Regions from separate parts of the Herbaspirillum sp. C7C2 genome, predicted to be linked through region 1. Evidence: riboswitches for the same ligand, from Rfam matches in the RefSeq annotation. Region 1 holds a riboswitch; the other holds the start of a gene.
The links. Region 1 has a riboswitch for cobalamin ahead of HWE04_RS04470 (CbtB domain-containing protein). Riboswitches for the same ligand answer to the same signal wherever they lie in the genome.
Positions count from the first base shown of each region.

Region 2: linked by a shared signal. The riboswitch ahead of HWE04_RS18425 (TonB-dependent receptor family protein) and the one ahead of HWE04_RS04470 (CbtB domain-containing protein) in region 1 are both predicted to bind cobalamin.

Region 1 is NZ_JABXGI010000002.1:179,594-187,665, reverse strand. Features, by position in the region: gene HWE04_RS04500 (GlsB/YeaQ/YmgE family stress response membrane protein) at 1-219, shown strand, start outside; gene pgm (phosphoglucomutase (alpha-D-glucose-1,6-bisphosphate-dependent)) at 583-2,232, shown strand; gene HWE04_RS04490 (hypothetical protein) at 2,428-2,766, shown strand; gene HWE04_RS04485 (hypothetical protein) at 2,828-2,974, shown strand; gene HWE04_RS04480 (hypothetical protein) at 3,501-4,163, shown strand; gene HWE04_RS04475 (hypothetical protein) at 4,392-4,919, shown strand; cobalamin riboswitch at 4,959-5,196, shown strand; gene HWE04_RS04470 (CbtB domain-containing protein) at 5,341-5,547, shown strand; gene HWE04_RS04465 (CbtA family protein) at 5,558-6,319, shown strand; gene HWE04_RS04460 ((2Fe-2S) ferredoxin domain-containing protein) at 6,383-6,724, shown strand; gene HWE04_RS04455 (cobaltochelatase subunit CobN) at 6,717-8,072, shown strand, end outside.
Region 2 is NZ_JABXGI010000017.1:14,818-22,889, reverse strand. Features, by position in the region: gene HWE04_RS18435 (chemotaxis protein CheA) at 62-1,969, opposite strand; gene HWE04_RS18430 (protein phosphatase CheZ) at 1,969-2,724, opposite strand; cobalamin riboswitch at 3,266-3,584, shown strand; gene HWE04_RS18425 (TonB-dependent receptor family protein) at 3,666-5,660, shown strand; gene HWE04_RS18420 (FecCD family ABC transporter permease) at 5,705-6,688, shown strand; gene HWE04_RS18415 (ABC transporter ATP-binding protein) at 6,685-7,467, shown strand; gene HWE04_RS18410 (porin family protein) at 7,716-8,072, shown strand, end outside.

The DNA.
Region 1 (8,072 bases):
GGTGCTGTGGCCGGCTGGCTGGCCGGTGTGCTGGTCAAGGGCGGCGGCTTCGGTCTGCTGGCCGACATCCTGATCGGTATCGTCGGTGCCGTCATCGGCGGCTGGCTGGCAGGTCTGCTGGGCATCGCCGTGGGCGGGGGTATCCTGGCCTCGATCATCACCGCGACCCTGGGTGCGATCGTGCTGCTGGTGATCGTACGCGCCTTCCGGCGAGCCTGACGGGGTGGGCGGGCAGGGCGGATGTGACGTCCGCCTTCAGCTTGCCGGCCTCAGCGCCGTCAGCGAATGCGTCCGTGCCTATGCCCGGGCGCATTTTGCGTTGTTTGCGGGAATCATCCAGAGATGATCCGTAGCAAGCGTCGCAAATCGCTGGAAGTCGCTGCAAGCGCTCCATTGATCACATCGTCACCAAATCGTCACGCCGACCTGCACGGAAATGCTGCAATGCGGCAGCAAAGCGTTACAATATTTCTGATGTTGAAAAAAGAATAAGTTTCGCGGGCGCGCGCTGTTGTCTGGTGCTGCTTCGCGTTTCCCGGTTTTCCCGGTTCTACTGCTATCCATTCATCCATAAAAGACACCATGAGTAGCGTCAATCCCCTCGCCGGCAAACGTGCCGCACCTTCCGCCCTGGTCAACCTGCCGGTGCTGCTGTCGAACTATTACAGCCTGCGTCCGGATGTGTCCGTGCCGGCGCACCGGGTCGCCTTCGGTACTTCCGGTCATCGCGGCAACGCCAATGCCCACAGCTTCAACGAGTGGCACGTGCTGGCCATCACCCAGGCCATCTGCGATTACCGCAAGGAGCAGGGCTTCAACGGACCGCTGTTCCTCGGCATCGATACCCATGCCTTGTCCGAACCGGCCTGGCACAGCGCGCTGGAGGTGCTGGCGGCCAACGAAGTGGTGACCATGCTGGCCGAGGGCAGCCCCTACGCGCCCACCCCGGCCGTCTCGCATGCCATCCTCACGCACAACCGCGTGCACCGCGACAAGCTGGCTGACGGCATCGTGGTCACGCCGTCCCACAATCCGCCCGATAACGGCGGCTTCAAGTACAACATGCCCAATGGCGGCCCCTCCGACTCCGATGTCACCGGCTGGATCGAGAAGCGCGCCAATGCCTATCTGGAGCAGCAGCTCAAGGGCGTGCAGCGCATCAGCTTCGAAAAAGCCTTGAAGGCTGATACCACGCGCCGCTACGACTACCTCGACAACTACGTCGGCGACCTGCCCAATATCATCGACCTGGCCGCCATCGCCGGTGCCAACGTCAAGATCGGCGTTGATCCGCTGGGCGGTGCCGGTCTGCACTACTGGTCGGCCATTGCCGATCGCTACAAGCTCAACCTGGAAGTGGTCAATACCGATGTCGATGCCAGCTTCCGCTTCGTGCCGCTGGACTGGGACGCGCAGATCCGCATGGACCCGTCCTCGCCCTACGCCATGAGCGAACTGATTGCCTTGAAGGATCGCTTCGATGTGGCCATGGCCTGCGATACCGACCATGACCGTCATGGCATCGTCGCCAAGAGCAGGGGCCTGCTGCCGGCCAATGACTATCTCTCGGTGGCGGTGTACTACCTGTTCCGTCATCGCCCGGCATGGCGTGCCGATGCTGCCGTCGGCAAGACGCTGGTGTCCAGCCAGATGATCAATCGCGTGGCCGATCACCTGGGGCGCAAGCTGCTGGAAATGCCGGTCGGTTTCAAGTGGTTCGTGGATGGGCTGTATGACGGCAGCCTGGCCTTCGGCTGCGAGGAAAGCGCCGGTGCCTCCTTCGTGCGCTTCGACGGCCAGCCCTGGAGCACCGACAAGGACGGCATCACCGCCGCCCTGCTGGCGGCCGAGATGACGGCCCGCACCGGCAACGACCCGGGCCAGATCTACGCCGACCTGACCCGGCAACTGGGCGCGCCGCTGAACGGCCGCAAGGAAGCCGCCGCCACGCCCGAGCAGAAGGCGCGGCTGTCGCGCCTGTCGCCGGCCGATGTCAGTTCCACCGAACTGGCCGGCGAACCGATCCGCGAAGTCATGACGACGGCGCCGGCCAACGGCAAGGCCTTCGGCGGCCTGAAGATCGTCACCGACAACGGCTGGTTTGCTGCCCGTCCGTCCGGCACCGAGAACATCTACAAGATCTACGGCGAGAGCTTCCGCGACCAGACCCACCTGGACAAGATCTTCGCCGAAGCCCAGGAAATCGTCAGCCGCGCCCTCAAGGAGGATTGAATCGGCAGGCCCTAGCATCCTCAGGCCGTCTCAGCGCCGCCATCCTCATCGGGGATGGCGGTTTTTTATTGCCGTTGTCGAATGTTTTCCGTCCTTCCTACAGGGGAATCGGCCGATGTCTGGCTGAGAGCGGGGCGCGGGCTTCGTAAGATGAGTTATTCCATTATTCCATTCCAGCCCGGCAAGGAGGATCGCATGGAACAGTCTCATTCCCACCCGTCGGCCGCGCCTGAAGCGGCCTTGCTCAGGCCGCCCGGTAGCCTGGCTGGTGTCAAGCCTGAAGATCCTGCACTGTCTTCGACCGCGCCGAATCCTGACCAGGTAGAACCCGACGGCACCGAGGATCCCTGGTCCAACGCCGACGATGGCGTGTTACCCGAACAGCCGGCGCCCGGTGTCGACCCATCCCCCGTTTTTCCCAAGGAGAATCACATGCACAAGCCCCAGGACACCCCTCCGGTGGAAGTCCCGCCACTGGACCCGACGCCGCCGCAGGATCCGATTCCTCACCAGAATCCCACCGCACAGCGCTGATTTCGCCAGGAGCACGCGTTGCGCTGAGCAGCGTGCCATCGACATCGTCCAAGGAGGCCCATTGAATATCGCCCTGCACACGCCCCAGGAAACCCCGCCTGCGCACGACCCGCACCTGCCCCCGCCCGAGCTGCCGGACGACGATCCGGTCCCGGTGGAAGACCCGCCACTGAACCCGCGCCCTTCCGACAAGCCGATACGGATGTAGGAGGGAGAGAATCGTTGAGGCATCAATGCCCCGATGCAGCGTGCCTCATTGGCTCGCGGCATCGTGAGCGTACTGCAGGCGCAGCCGGATACGGTCGCGCCTGCTTTTTTTCGTGCGCTGGCTAGAGACTGTGCCCAGTAAACTGGATTGCTCGTGAACATTCAGCTTGAAATTGTAAAAACTGAAGTGAAAAGCGGTCTTGCAAGCTTCTGCAGTCAACGGGCGTAAATCCTGAATCGCTGGCGCTGCCACCGGCTTGCATTGAAACCTTGCTTCATTCAGACAATTCCCATGTCAAGTGCTTTACATCTGTGAAAACATGCCGTTTTGGCAGCAGGTACCGACGGATCGGGCAGGGTGGGGCGCAAGGTCCCGGATAGTACTTCCCACTGGCATCCATCCCGGTTTTCCGGCTGACCCCCCCCGTTTCCACAGAGGAGTGCAGCCCTTGTCCGATGATTATCAGCTTCCCATTGCCCCCGGTCATCCGGGCCATCCCGGCCGTCGTCGCAGTCAGCGCCGGCACATGCTCCAGACCCTTACGCCGTTATACGTGCTGGTACGCGCCACCGGCCTGGCCAGTGCCGACGGCCTCTGCCAGGTGATGTGCGAGCGGACCCGCAATCACGACAACGGGCCCGGCACCAATGCCATGGTGGTCTACCTTTCCCCCTTTGAGGCCTGCATCGACGCCGCCTGGCACGCCCTGGCTCCCGATCGCTACGAGGTCATGGCAGCCTCCGCCTTCAGCCCTGACGAACTACTGATCTACCAGCCCGAACGCTTGCCCTACTGCCTGCACGTGGCCTGGGGTGCGCACGACGGCCAGTTGGTGGTGCGTCGGGATGGCGGTCTGCTGCGCCTGTCCTCGGCCCACAGCGCCGCCATCTCGCAGCTGATCGACGCCATCCACCTGCGCATCGAGTTGCCGGTGCTGGAATGCCATGAACGCCTGTGGGAGCAGGCCGGCCTGTTCGCCCATGCCGAATCTCACGCCCGCATACTGGCCGCCAGCCACGTCGAGCGCCATCGCCAGGCGCTGCAGGCGATCCGCCGCATCCCCGGCACGGCGCGGCCGGGGGCGCCGATCAACCAGGTCGCGCTCTACGATGTCGAGTCGGCGCAATGGCACTTCGTGGCCCTGAAACTGTTCGAGGGCATCATCCGGGAGCCGCGTTCAGGGCGTTAGGCGTGGCATCCATCTGGTCAGGCAGGCTTTCCTCATGTTCATTCAGAATTTTCTGATATGAAAGAAAATTCACATCTGCAACGATGGCGGCGAATCCGGGGCTGGGTGTGCCAGTGCCGTCCTGTTGCACGATCTTGGAGCCAGTTCTTGACCTGCTGCACCCGCTGCACCCGCTGCACCTCCTGCCTTTACGCTGTCTGTCGCTGGTGCGTACCGCTGCGGCGTTCCGTGCCACTGGCCCTGCTGTTCATCTGCATGGTGGCCAGTCCGGCCGCCCCGTCCTTGCCGGATGTGGTGCTGGATACCTGTCTGAATGTCGACCGTATCGGCCACGGCCGGGTCGGCGTCGACCCTATCGCCGGCCGGGCGCAGATGCTGGAGCAGGGCCCGTTGTCGCCCTACCGCCTCTACCTGCCCGATGGCGACAACTCCCGCTGGCGCATCGGCTATGCCAGCGGCAACCCGGGCGCTGGTGATTACCTGTTCGTCAATTCCCATCGCGGCTACATCGACCGCGCCATCGCCCTCGGCGCGGAGGCAGCGTCCACCGTGCAGCGGCCTCAGGAGGCCTCCTTCGCCCTGCTGAGCCACCTGGGCCAGCGCTACCTCTGCCTGATGGAACCGCGCGGAGAACGGAGCGGCAGGCAGCTCCGCGCGGTCTTCGTGGGACGTATTCCGTTCGGCATGGGCGGCGACCTCCATCTCTACTACAAACTGGCCACCCCGCCGCCAGCCACGACCGAGCCGGCCCGCTGAGCGCCGTGTTGCCCAACCGGGCCCCCGCCTTTATACTTCGCCCCTAGCATTGCTTCTGGTATCCCGCGCGCAGCCGCGCCAGGGATTCAAACGGGAAGCCGGTGCGGCCCACGCGACCACGTGCGGCCAATGCCGGCGCTGCCCCCGCAACGGTAAGCGAGGAAGGACACGCACTACGCCACTGTGCCTGAGCATGGGAAGGCGCCTGTCCGCGAAGCCTCAGACCTTGAGACTTCATCCCGCCAGCCCGGAGACCGGCCAGTAGCAAATTCTTCAATGATTCGCGGAGGGCGATCATGCGGACAGCTTCCATCATGTTTCCGAGCAGGCCCTGGCCAGCGTCGTCCGTGGACGACCGGATCGTGCATGGGTGCTTCACGTGTGGCTTTCTCCGTTCCATCCATCCAGCCAAGGAACGCGCATGTCCACCACCTCGGGTCTCAATGCCAGCAGCACCACTTCATCCTCCCACGCCGGCAGCCATGTCTGGCGCGATCGCATCGCCCCGTCGCTGCTGGCCTTTGTGCTGGGCGTGGCCCTGATCTACGGTGCCGGCTTCGCCTCCAAGGTCGAGCTGCACAATGCCGCCCACGACGGGCGCCATTCGGCCGGTTTCCCCTGCCATTGAGGAGCGTGCAATGAACTGGACCGTCTTCCGGCGCATGGCGTCGGCCGTGGTGGTGGCAGGCGCCTTGTCGGGCGTGCTGTTGTCGGGTGTGCAGCAATTCCAGGTGGAAAAGATCATCCTCCAGGCCGAGCAGTATGAAAAAGCGGCCGAAGAGGCTGCTCCGGCCGCCTCCGCCGCCCATGACCATGATCATGACGCCGCCCCGGCGCATGAGCATGCGGCCGGCACCCCGGCCCATAGTCACGGCGATGCACATGAGCACGACCCCAACGCCTGGGAGCCGGCTGACGGCGCCGAACGCACCGGCTATACCGTGCTGGCCAACGTCAGCATGGCAGTCGGCTTCGCCCTGATGCTGGTGGCCGCCTTTGCCATCAGCGGTCGCCGCGTCGGCTGGCGCAGCGGCCTGCTGTGGGGCCTGGCCGGCTATGGCGTGTTCTTCGTTGCGCCCTCGCTCGGCCTGCCGCCGGAAGTGCCGGGCACCCTGGCCGCGCCCTTGCACGCCCGTCAGTTGTGGTGGGTGATGACGGCGGTCATGACCGCTGCCAGCCTGGGGCTGTTCGTGTTCGGCCGTGGCTGGTGGTGGAAGGTCCTGGCGGTACTGCTGCTGGTGGTGCCGCACCTGGTCGGCGCGCCGCAACCCGAGCTGCATGGCAGTGCCGCGCCGGAAGAGCTGGCGCAAGCCTTCATCCGCGCCACCGCCATGGCCAATGCCGTGTTCTGGCTGGCCCTGGGCGGCCTGACCGGTTTCTTCTACCGCCGATTCGGTTGAACCGTCTGGCGTTGGCTGTCCGGCCAACGCCCATCGCGTCGCGGCGCCTCTGAAAGTGAAGCAATGAGAACTCATCACCGCCACGTGCTCATGTGCGTCGGCCCGCGCTGCACCGAGAACGGTGTCCTGGCCGAAGCCATGTTCGGCGTCCTGGGCGAGCAGATCGACGCCCGTCCCGACTTGCGCGTCAAGCGCACCCGCACCCATTGCATGGTGGCCTGCAAGGCCCAGGCGCCGGTGGTGGTGGTCTATCCCGAAGGCGTCTGGTATCGCTGTGAAGACGCCAGCGCCATCGAGCGCGTGGTGGTGGAACACCTCGAAGGCGGACGCGAAGTCAGCGACCTGGTCTTCCATCGCCTGGGCAGCGGCGACGTCCATCCCGAACCGGAGCGCAGCGATGTCTGAATCAGCCACTTCAGCGACCTCAGCCGGCCGCCCGCAGATCGTCCTGCTCACCCACGCCCCGACCGACCTGGCCATGCTGGCCGCCGCCCGCAGCCAGTTGCCGGCGGACTTTCCCCCGGTGGCCGGCTACGACCTGCAAGGCCTGCATGCCGACACCGATGAACACGGGCAGCCCCGCCGCACCCTGGCCGACATGCTGCGCGAAGAGCTGTCGGCAGCGCAGGTGATCGTGCTGCGTATCCTTGGCCGCCTGGGCGCCGTCAATGGCCTGCCCGAGCTGCTGCGCGTGGCGCGTGCCGAGGGCCGGCAACTGATCCTGCTGTCCGGCACCGGCGAGCCCGATGCCGAACTGGCTGCCGCCTCCACCGCGCCGGTCGATGCGCAGCAGCAGGCGCTGGCCTATTTCAACGGCGGCGGCAGCGTCAACCTGGCGCAGATGCTGCGCTGCCTGTCCGACCGCCTGCTGCTGAGTGGCTATGGCTATGCACCGGCGCAGGCACTCCCCGAACACGGCCTCTACCATCCCGACCTGGAGCAGGATGCCGGCATCGCCGACTGGCTGACCCTGCGCGCCCGCGCACCCGCCGGCAAGCCGGCCGTGGGCATCATCTTCTACCGGGCGCACTGGCTCTCGGGCAATACCGGTTTCATCGACGCACTGGTGGCCGCGCTGGAAGCACGCGGCCTGGATGTCTTGCCGGTGTTCACCTCCTCGCTGCGGGTGTCGGCCTCCAGCGGCGCCGCCTTGCCACCCGCGCTGCAATACTTCGGCGCCGGCCAGGTGGACCTGATCATCAACACCACCTCTTTTGCCATGGGCGAGATCACCGCCGGTGGCGTCACTCCGGCCGGCTGGTCGGTCTCGGTACTGGAGCAGCTGGACCTGCCGGTACTGCAAGCCATCACCAGCGGCATGACGCAAGACCAGTGGCAGAACTCCACGCGCGGCATGAACCCGCTGGACGCCGCCATGAACGTGGTGCTGCCCGAGTTCGATGGTCGCCTCATCGGCGTGCCGCTATCCTTCAAGGAAGTCACCGACAATGGCGCCGTGCAATACCGGGCGCTGCCGGACCGCGTGCATCGCATCGCCGGCCTGGCGCAGCGGCTGGTGCGCCTGCGCACCACGCCCAATGCGCACAAGCGCATCGCCTTCATCTTCACCAATTCCAGCAGCAAGGCCGCGCAGATCGGCAATGCCGTCGGGCTGGACGCACCGGAGTCCTTGATGGCCGTGCTGCGCGCCCTGCAGGCCGACGGCTACGCCATCGCCGACCTGCCGGCCAGCGGTACCGCGCTGATCCATGAACTGGTGGACCGCTGTTCCTACGACGACATCCTGCTCACC
Region 2 (8,072 bases), on a different contig from region 1:
GACAAAACGGCCGGATCGATGACGATCCGGCCGTTTTGCCTTGTCCGTACTGCAGTGCGGCTTATGCCACGGCAGTGCGTTCCATGTCGCGGCAGCCGTCCAGCAGGAAGGACAGGCCCACCACCAGCACCAGTTCGCCCTCGGCCGAGCGAGCCGTACCGGTGATGCCGGCGGTGTGGATCGCGGTCAGCGGCTTGATCACCAGGTCGGCCGTGCCTTCCACCGATTCCACCCCCAGGATGTAGGGATGCGGTACCGCCATGACGATGCCCACGCGCTCATTGCCCGGCTCGTAGCCCAGGACCCCGGCCAGCGAATTGACCGGCAGCGGACGACCCTGGTCGCGCAGCACCGGGGCACCGCCGACCTCGTCGAAGGTCTCCGGCAGTTCCACCACGCGTTCGACCACCGCCATCGGCAGGGCCAGCGGGGCGCCGGCGCAGCGCACCAGCATGGTCGGGATGATCGACAGTTCGATCGGCAGGCGGATCGAGAACTTGGTCCCCTTGCCAATGGTGGAGTCGATGCGGATGGTGCCGCGATGCTTTTCCACGGCGGTCTTGACCACGTCCATGCCCACGCCGCGTCCGGAGACGCTGGAGGCCACTTCCTTGGTCGAGAAACCGGGCAGGAACACCAGTTGCAGCGCCTCGTCCGAGGTCAGCGCCTGGTGTTCGGTGATCAGGCCCTTGGCCAGCGCCTTGTTGCGCAGCATGTCCGGGTCCATGCCCTTGCCGTCGTCGAACACTTCGATCATGACGCTGCTGCCGGCCTGCCAGGCGTGCAGCGAAATGGTCGCCTTGTTGGACTTGCCGGCGGCGGCGCGGTCCACTTCGATGCCGTGGTCCAGCGAGTTGCGCAGCATGTGCACCAGCGGGTCGTAGAGGCTGTCCACCACCACGCGGTCGACTTCGGTATCGGCACCGGTGATGACCAGGTCCACGTCCTTGCCCAGGTCCTTGGCCAGTTCGCGCACCAGTCGCGGGAATTTCTGGAACAGTCGGCCCACCGGCTGCATGCGGGTGGACAGGGTGGCACGTTGCAGTTCGCTGGAATAGCGCGAGGCGCGGCCCAGCGTTTCGGCCAGGGTCGACATCAGCGCGGCAGCCGTGCCTTCGAACTTGAACTGTTGCAGCTTTTCCAGCAGCACGGCGGCCTGGTTGGCGGCCTGCACCGATTCGCCGGCCACTTCCAGCAGGGCGTCGAGCTTGCCGGCATCGATACGGATGCTTTCTTCCTTGGCACCGCCGCCCGTGTCACTGGCGCGACGGTTGTGCTGGGCGGGTGCTGCGGCCTTCGGTTCGCCATCGGCAGCCGGGGCGGCGGCCGGAGCAGCCGCAGCTGCGGCGGCCACAGGGGCTGCTGCCGGCGCGGCGTCGGCTGCAGCCACAGGTGCGGCCACTGCGGCGCCTGGAACCAGGGCCTGGTACAGCGCGGGCCAGTCCAGCTCGCCATTCTTCATCACGCTGGCACTGCCATCGACGCTGGCCGCCGGGGCGCTGGCGGCGGCCGCAGCCACCGGCGCGACCGCGGCCGCAACCGGTGCCGCAGCAGCAGGGGCGGCGGCCGGAGCCGCATCGCTCTTGCCTTCGATGGCCTGGGTCAGGATGTCCTTCAGTTCGGCCGGCATCGAAGCCAGGCTGTCGGGCGCGGCGCCATTGGACAGTTCGTTCAACTGGTCGGCCACGAAGCCGCTGGCCTGCAGCGCCGCTTCGATCGCCAGCGGCGTCACCGGCGCCTTGCCGGTACGCAGGGCGTCGAACAGGTTTTCGGTCAGGTGGCAGGCCGACACCATGGCCGGCAGGTTCACGAACCCGGCGCCGCCCTTGATGGTGTGGAAGGCGCGGAAGACCGCATTGAGGATTTCAAGGTCATCAGGATGTCGTTCGAGCGTCAGCAGATGCTCTTCCACGTTGGTCGCCAGCTCCAACGCTTCAACGACAAAATCCTTGAGCATTTCGTCATCCATTAGAACCCCAGGCTGTCGAGTAAGTCGTCCACATCGGTCTGGCCCATGGCGGTACCCGGCGAGGCGGGGCCGTTCATCAGGGTAACCGGCTTTTCTGCCTCGATCTGGGCGCGCACTTCAGCCGGCGCATTGTCGCGCAGCAATTGCGCCAGTTCGCGTTCGGCGGTGGTGGTGATGCCCACGATCTTCTTGATCAGCTGGCCGGTGATGTCCTGGAAGTCCTGGGCCATCATGATTTCCAGCATGCGGGCCTTTTCCGCTTCGGTCGATTCGATCACCGAGGACGAGAACTTCTGCGAGTCGCCCGCCAGTTTCTTGAATTCTTCGATGTTCAGCTGACCGGCATAGAGCTTGTTCCAGCGGTCGTTGATGTCCTTGGCCTGCTCCTGCAGGCGGTCCTGCGCGGGCATGCCGGAGTCCAGCGCATTGAGCACCTTGTTGGCGGCCTGCTCGGTCAGGGTGGCGATGTGCTCCAGGCGGCTCTGGGCGTCGCCGATCTGCTCGGCCACATCGGTCAGGGAGCGGTCGTAGCCCAGTTCGCGCATCGAATCATGCAGCAGACGGACGATGCCACCCAGGCGTTCATACATGGGCTTGTCGCTCTGATCTTCCTGCGCCTGCTGGGCATCGTCGCCCGCACCGGCTGCCCCACCAGCGGCACCGGCAGCCGCGCCAGCCTCGCCGGCGGTCATGCCCGGTAAGGTCTGCGAGGAAATTTCGTCAAACAATGCTTCCAGATCAACGTCGTCGCTCATGATTACTGATTCTCCCAACAAATGTGGTGCGCTCGGCGGCGCACTGCTATGCAAAGTTGCCCGTAGGCGGATCAAATGCGTCGTTCCGGGAGGCACAGCAACCGTCCCATCCGGGATATCCAATAGATATCGGCAGGCAAGGGCGGAGTCTGAAGGCTCGCAGACCACGACAACGATTCAGGGATGACAGGTGAGGCCAGCGGACCAGACGGTCAGCGGGTCGACGATGCCATGGCGCCGAGTATAGGGCCGGGTACAGCCATCTCATCGGCCAAACAGCGAGTGAAATCCCCCCATTTGTTTCGTTTTTTCGCCCCTTGTGGCAAGCCGGCTCGGGGCGTCTCTCCGAAATAAATTCGTAAAAAATCGAATTTTTTCGATATAAGTTCGAATTCTATCTGGCTTTTTCCTTAAAGCAATACGCATGCCGGGCTTGTGCTGATTTACATCAGGATGGCTTGTGGTCTTAAATTTGGCCGATTTTTGCCTTGTATTTGGCAGGCGCCGGCCTGTAGCGACTTGTGATGCCCGCCTGGCACGCCTACAATGGCGCCGTTTTGGTGCCCGCCGGCGCGTTCTTGCCGGCAGTTAAACGGGAAACACGCACCAGTTCGGTTCGCGGCACGCGGGCGGGGCTGGTCAAGGTGTGCTGCCCCCGCAACGGTAACCAGGCGCCGGCGATACAGTGACACCATGACGAGACGTCGCGTGTTGCCGGCAACACCATCCCCCATGCCACTGTGCAGGTTCCGTGTCCGGTTCAATCGGCCAGCGCTGGCCGGCTGACGTACACGGCGCTGCATGGGAAGGCCGATGGTCATGCCTGCAGCCCGGAGACCGGCCAGAACGGGAGGAAACTGCGCGTGGCGATGCCGGTGCGGCTTCCGTTGATTCCGGCCCGCGGGGAAGCAGGCCGGACCACTTCACCGAGTCTCTTTTCCATGCATAACGTCAATTCCCCGGCCAGCCACGGCGGCCAGCGTCCCCTTTTTGCCCTCAGCCTGGGCAGCACCCTGATCCTGTCGGCCCTGGCGCAGGCATCCCTGGCCGCGACCGGCGCCCCGGCTATCGACCCGGCGGCGGCACTCGCGCCGGTGGTGGTGTCGGCCTCGCGTTTTCCCAATGACCCGACCTTCCCGCCGGTGGCGGCCACCGTCATCACTGCCGAGCAGATCCGCGAAGCCGGCATCGACAATGCCAATGAAGCCATCCGCAAGCTGGGTGGGGTGTATGGCCGCCAGAGCCTGGCCGGGCCCAAGGACTTCCCGCTGGACCTGCGCGGCTTTGGCACCAATGGCGACCAGAACATGGTGGTGCTGCTGGACGGCGTGCGCATTTCCGAAAACGAACTGAGCACACCGCTGCTGTCCTCCATCCCCATCGAGAACATCGAACGCATCGAGATCGTGCGTGGCGGCAGCAGCGTGCTGTACGGCAGCGGCGCCACCGGTGGCACCATCCAGATCATCACGCGCCGACCGCAGGCCAACAGCGGCCACGGCACCGTGGTGGGCGAGGTCGGCAGCCAGGGGCTGCGCGGCGGACGGGCACTGGTCTCGCGCGGCTGGGACAACTTTTCCATCGACGCCAGCTATGCCAAGTCGCGCAGCGACAACTGGCGCGACAACGCCCAGTCCAGCCAGGAAAATCTGAGCTCCACCGTGCAGTGGTTCGCCAGCGACTGGCGCTTCGGCCTGCGTGCCACCCTGTCGCGTGCCGATTACGGCCTGCCCGGCAGCCTGACCCAGGCGCAATACCAATCCAATGCCCGCCAGACCAGCAAGCCGCTGGACCGCGGCTCCTACGACAACGACAGCGTGACGGCCTTCCTGGAACGCCGCTTCGGCGCCTTCGATGTTGCCGCCGAGCTGGCCCACCGCGAAAAGATCTCCCGCTCCAGCTATGTCAGCAGCGGGTCAACTACCCAGGTCAATATCCGCGGCACGCAATTCTCGCCGCGCCTGCGTCATGTGATCGACCAGGGGGCGTGGAAGAACGAAGCCATCGCCGGCATCGACCTGGCCGAATGGACGGCCTATAACAACGCCAGCTACGGCAACAGCGATGCCGCCCAGCGCTCCAAGGCACTCTACCTGCGCGACGAAATCGAATTCGCCCGCAACGCCCGCCTGGCCGCCGGCGTACGGCGCGAAGTGTTCAACCAGCAGAGCGATTCCGGCCTGTACGACCGCAACAGCGCCGTCAATGCCTGGGACCTGCAGGCCAGCTATGCGCCGCTGCCGCTGCTGCGCGCCTTTGCCAAGACCGGCCAGAGCTATCGCCTGGCCACGCCGGACGAAAACGGCTACACCGCGCTGCCCACCGGTGCCGTGCTCAAGCCCCAGGTGTCGCACGACCTGGAGCTGGGGGCCACCCTGGGCAAGACCGGGCAGCAGCTGACACTGCGCTGGTTCCGCCACCGTCTGCGTGACGAGCTCTATTACGATCCCACCGCCAATGGCGGCTTCGGTGCCAACAGCAACCTGGCGCCCACCCGCCACCAGGGCGTGGAAGTGGAGGGGCGCCTGCAGCTGACCGAAACCCTGGGCGTGAACGCCACCTACCAGCACATCGACGCCCGCTTCGAGGAGGGGGCCAACAGTGGCAATCAACTGGCGCTGGTGCCGGCCAATACCTTCACCACCCGGCTCAACTGGAAGTCCGGCCAGCACAGCGCCGATGTCGGGGCGCGCTGGGTGGACCGCCAGCGCATGGGCAACGATTTCGCCAACACCTGCGCCAAGATGCCTTCCTTCACCACCTTCGACGCCCGTTACGCGCTGCGCGTGAGCGCCTGGGAATTTGCCCTGACCGGAACCAACCTGGCCGACCGCAAGTATTACTCCCAGGCCTATGACTGCAGTGGGGGTTCGGTCTCGGGCATCTACCCGGAAGACGGCCGGGCGGTAAAATTCACGGCCCGCTATGACTTTTGATGCGGACTTCATGAATTTTCCTTCCTGATCCTGGCCTGCCGCCGATGCGACGCTTCCTCCCCGTGCTGTGCACCCTGCTGCTGCTGTCCCTGCTTTCGCTGACGGCAGCGGCCTTGTGCGGCAGCACGGGTTGCCTGCGTCCCTCGGCCTCGGCCGACTCGGTCTCGCTGCTGCTGTCCCTGCGCGTGCCGCGCGCGCTCACGGCCTTTGCGGTAGGCGCGGCACTGGCCTTGTCGGGCGCATTGATGCAGGTGCTGTTGCGCAATCCACTGGCTGACCCTTATGTATTGGGCCTCTCCGGTGGTTCGGCGGCGGGCGCATTGCTGGCCATGTTGGCGGCGCTGCATCTGGGCTGGCCGGTGCAGTTGGCGACCGCCCCGGGGGCGCTGCTGGGCGCGGCCGTGGCCATGCTGCTGTTGTTCGGCCTGGTGCGCCAGTCGCTGCGGCATCTGGCCATTTCGCCCCTGCTGTCCAGCCAGCGCCTGTTGCTGACCGGGGTGATGCTGGCGGCGGGATTTGGCGCGCTGATTTCGCTGGCCTTGTCGGTGGCCCCTGACGCGCAATTGCGTGGCATGGTGTTCTGGCTGATCGGCGATCTTGACGATGCCCGCTTGCTGCCGGTGACGGCAGCGGTATTGATACTGGCCTTGCTGTGGGCCTTGCGCTACGCACCGGCGTTGAACCTGCTGGCGCGAGGCGATGCCTTTGCCCAGTTGCTGGGCGTACCGGTGCTGTGGCTGCGGGTGATGGTGCTGTGCACGGCAGCGGCCTGTACCGCCATGGCGGTGGCCATGGCCGGCACCATCGGTTTTGTCGGACTGGTGGTGCCGCATGGCCTGCGCCTGTTGATCGGCAACGACCAGCGACTGCTGTTGCCCGGTGCCATGCTGGGCGGCGGCGCGGCGCTGACCCTGGCCGACTTGCTGGCGCGCACCGTGGTCGCCCCGGTGCAGTTGCCGGTGGGCGTGATCACGGCGCTGATCGGCGTGCCTTGCTTCTTGTGGTTGCTGGCGCGGGGGCGTTCATGAGCGCGCCAGCTTCTTTCATACTGCAGGCGCAGCAGGTGTCGTTGCAGGTGGGCTCCCGCATCCTGCTGGAAGGCCTGGACTGGCAGGTGCGACCCGGGGAATTCTGGTGTGTGCTGGGGCGCAACGGCATCGGCAAGAGCACATTGCTGCACGCCGCCGCCGGCTTGCAGCCGACCCATGCCGGGCAGTGGCAACTGCTGGGGCAGCCACTGCAAGGCCTGTCGCCGGCGGAGATGGCGCGCCATCGTGGCCTGCTGCTGCAACAGCAGCACGACGCCTTTTCCATGCCGGTGATCGAGGCGGTGCTGGCCGGACGCTTCGTGCATCACGGCGGCTGGCAGGCGACCGCCGAGGATGAGGACCTGTCGCTGGAGGCGCTGGAGCGCGTGGGTCTGTCGTCGCTGGCTGCGGCGGACCTGCTGCAGCTCTCCGGTGGCGAGCGCCAGCGTGTCGGACTGGCGACCTTGCTGGCACAGGACCCCGACCTGTATCTGCTGGATGAACCGACCTCGCACCAGGACGTCGCCGCGCAACTGCAGCTCATGACCCTGCTGTGCGAACTCGCCGCAGGGGGCAAGGGCGTGGTGGCAAGCTGCCACGATATCAACCTTGCCAGCCGTTTTGCGACGCATGTGCTGTTGCTGGCCGAAGGGCGGCGCTGGGCGGGGCCGGCACAAGAGATATGCCGGCCTGCGGCGCTGGAGGCAGCCTTTGGCTGCCGCTTCGTGCAGGTTGAGATAGACGGGATGCTGCAGTTCCTGCCCCTGCCGCCCGGCTGAATACCACGTCGCTTGCGCGCTACATCCAAGTCACGAAATTCACTTCAATCTCAAGATCTAACGATTTTGATGTCGTGAAACCGCGAGATTTTGGTCGCCATTTTTCTTTGCGCGTTTCCCTGCATTGCCTCACTTCTATCATCGCTGCCGGCTATCGGGTCCACGTACTTCGTGTTTCCGGTAGTCGCGCCCGGCCAGTTCATCCAGTCTGCCGGGAAGTTTCTTTCACATCATGACAAGAGGAACAGATGAAGAAAATCCACCTAATGGCCGCCGGCTTGCTGTCGGTCGCCTGTGCCACCGTGGCGGCACAGGCCGTGAAGTCCGGGCCAGGCTTTTATGTCGGTCTAGAAGGCGGCGCAGCGCACTACGATATTGATGTCGAGCATTCGCCAGGCACCATCGAGAAAAACGATGCTGGCATGATTCGTTTTGGGGGCGGGTATCAGTTCACTCCCAATTTCTCTGTCGAGATGGGCTACTTCCGCATCGGCGCAACCAGTTTGGAAAAGACGGACCGCTTCTCGCGAGACAGTGCCAAGGCACGCGTGAGCGGCTTCGATCTGACGGCCGCCTACAAATTCTCCAACGTCCTGCCGGGCGTC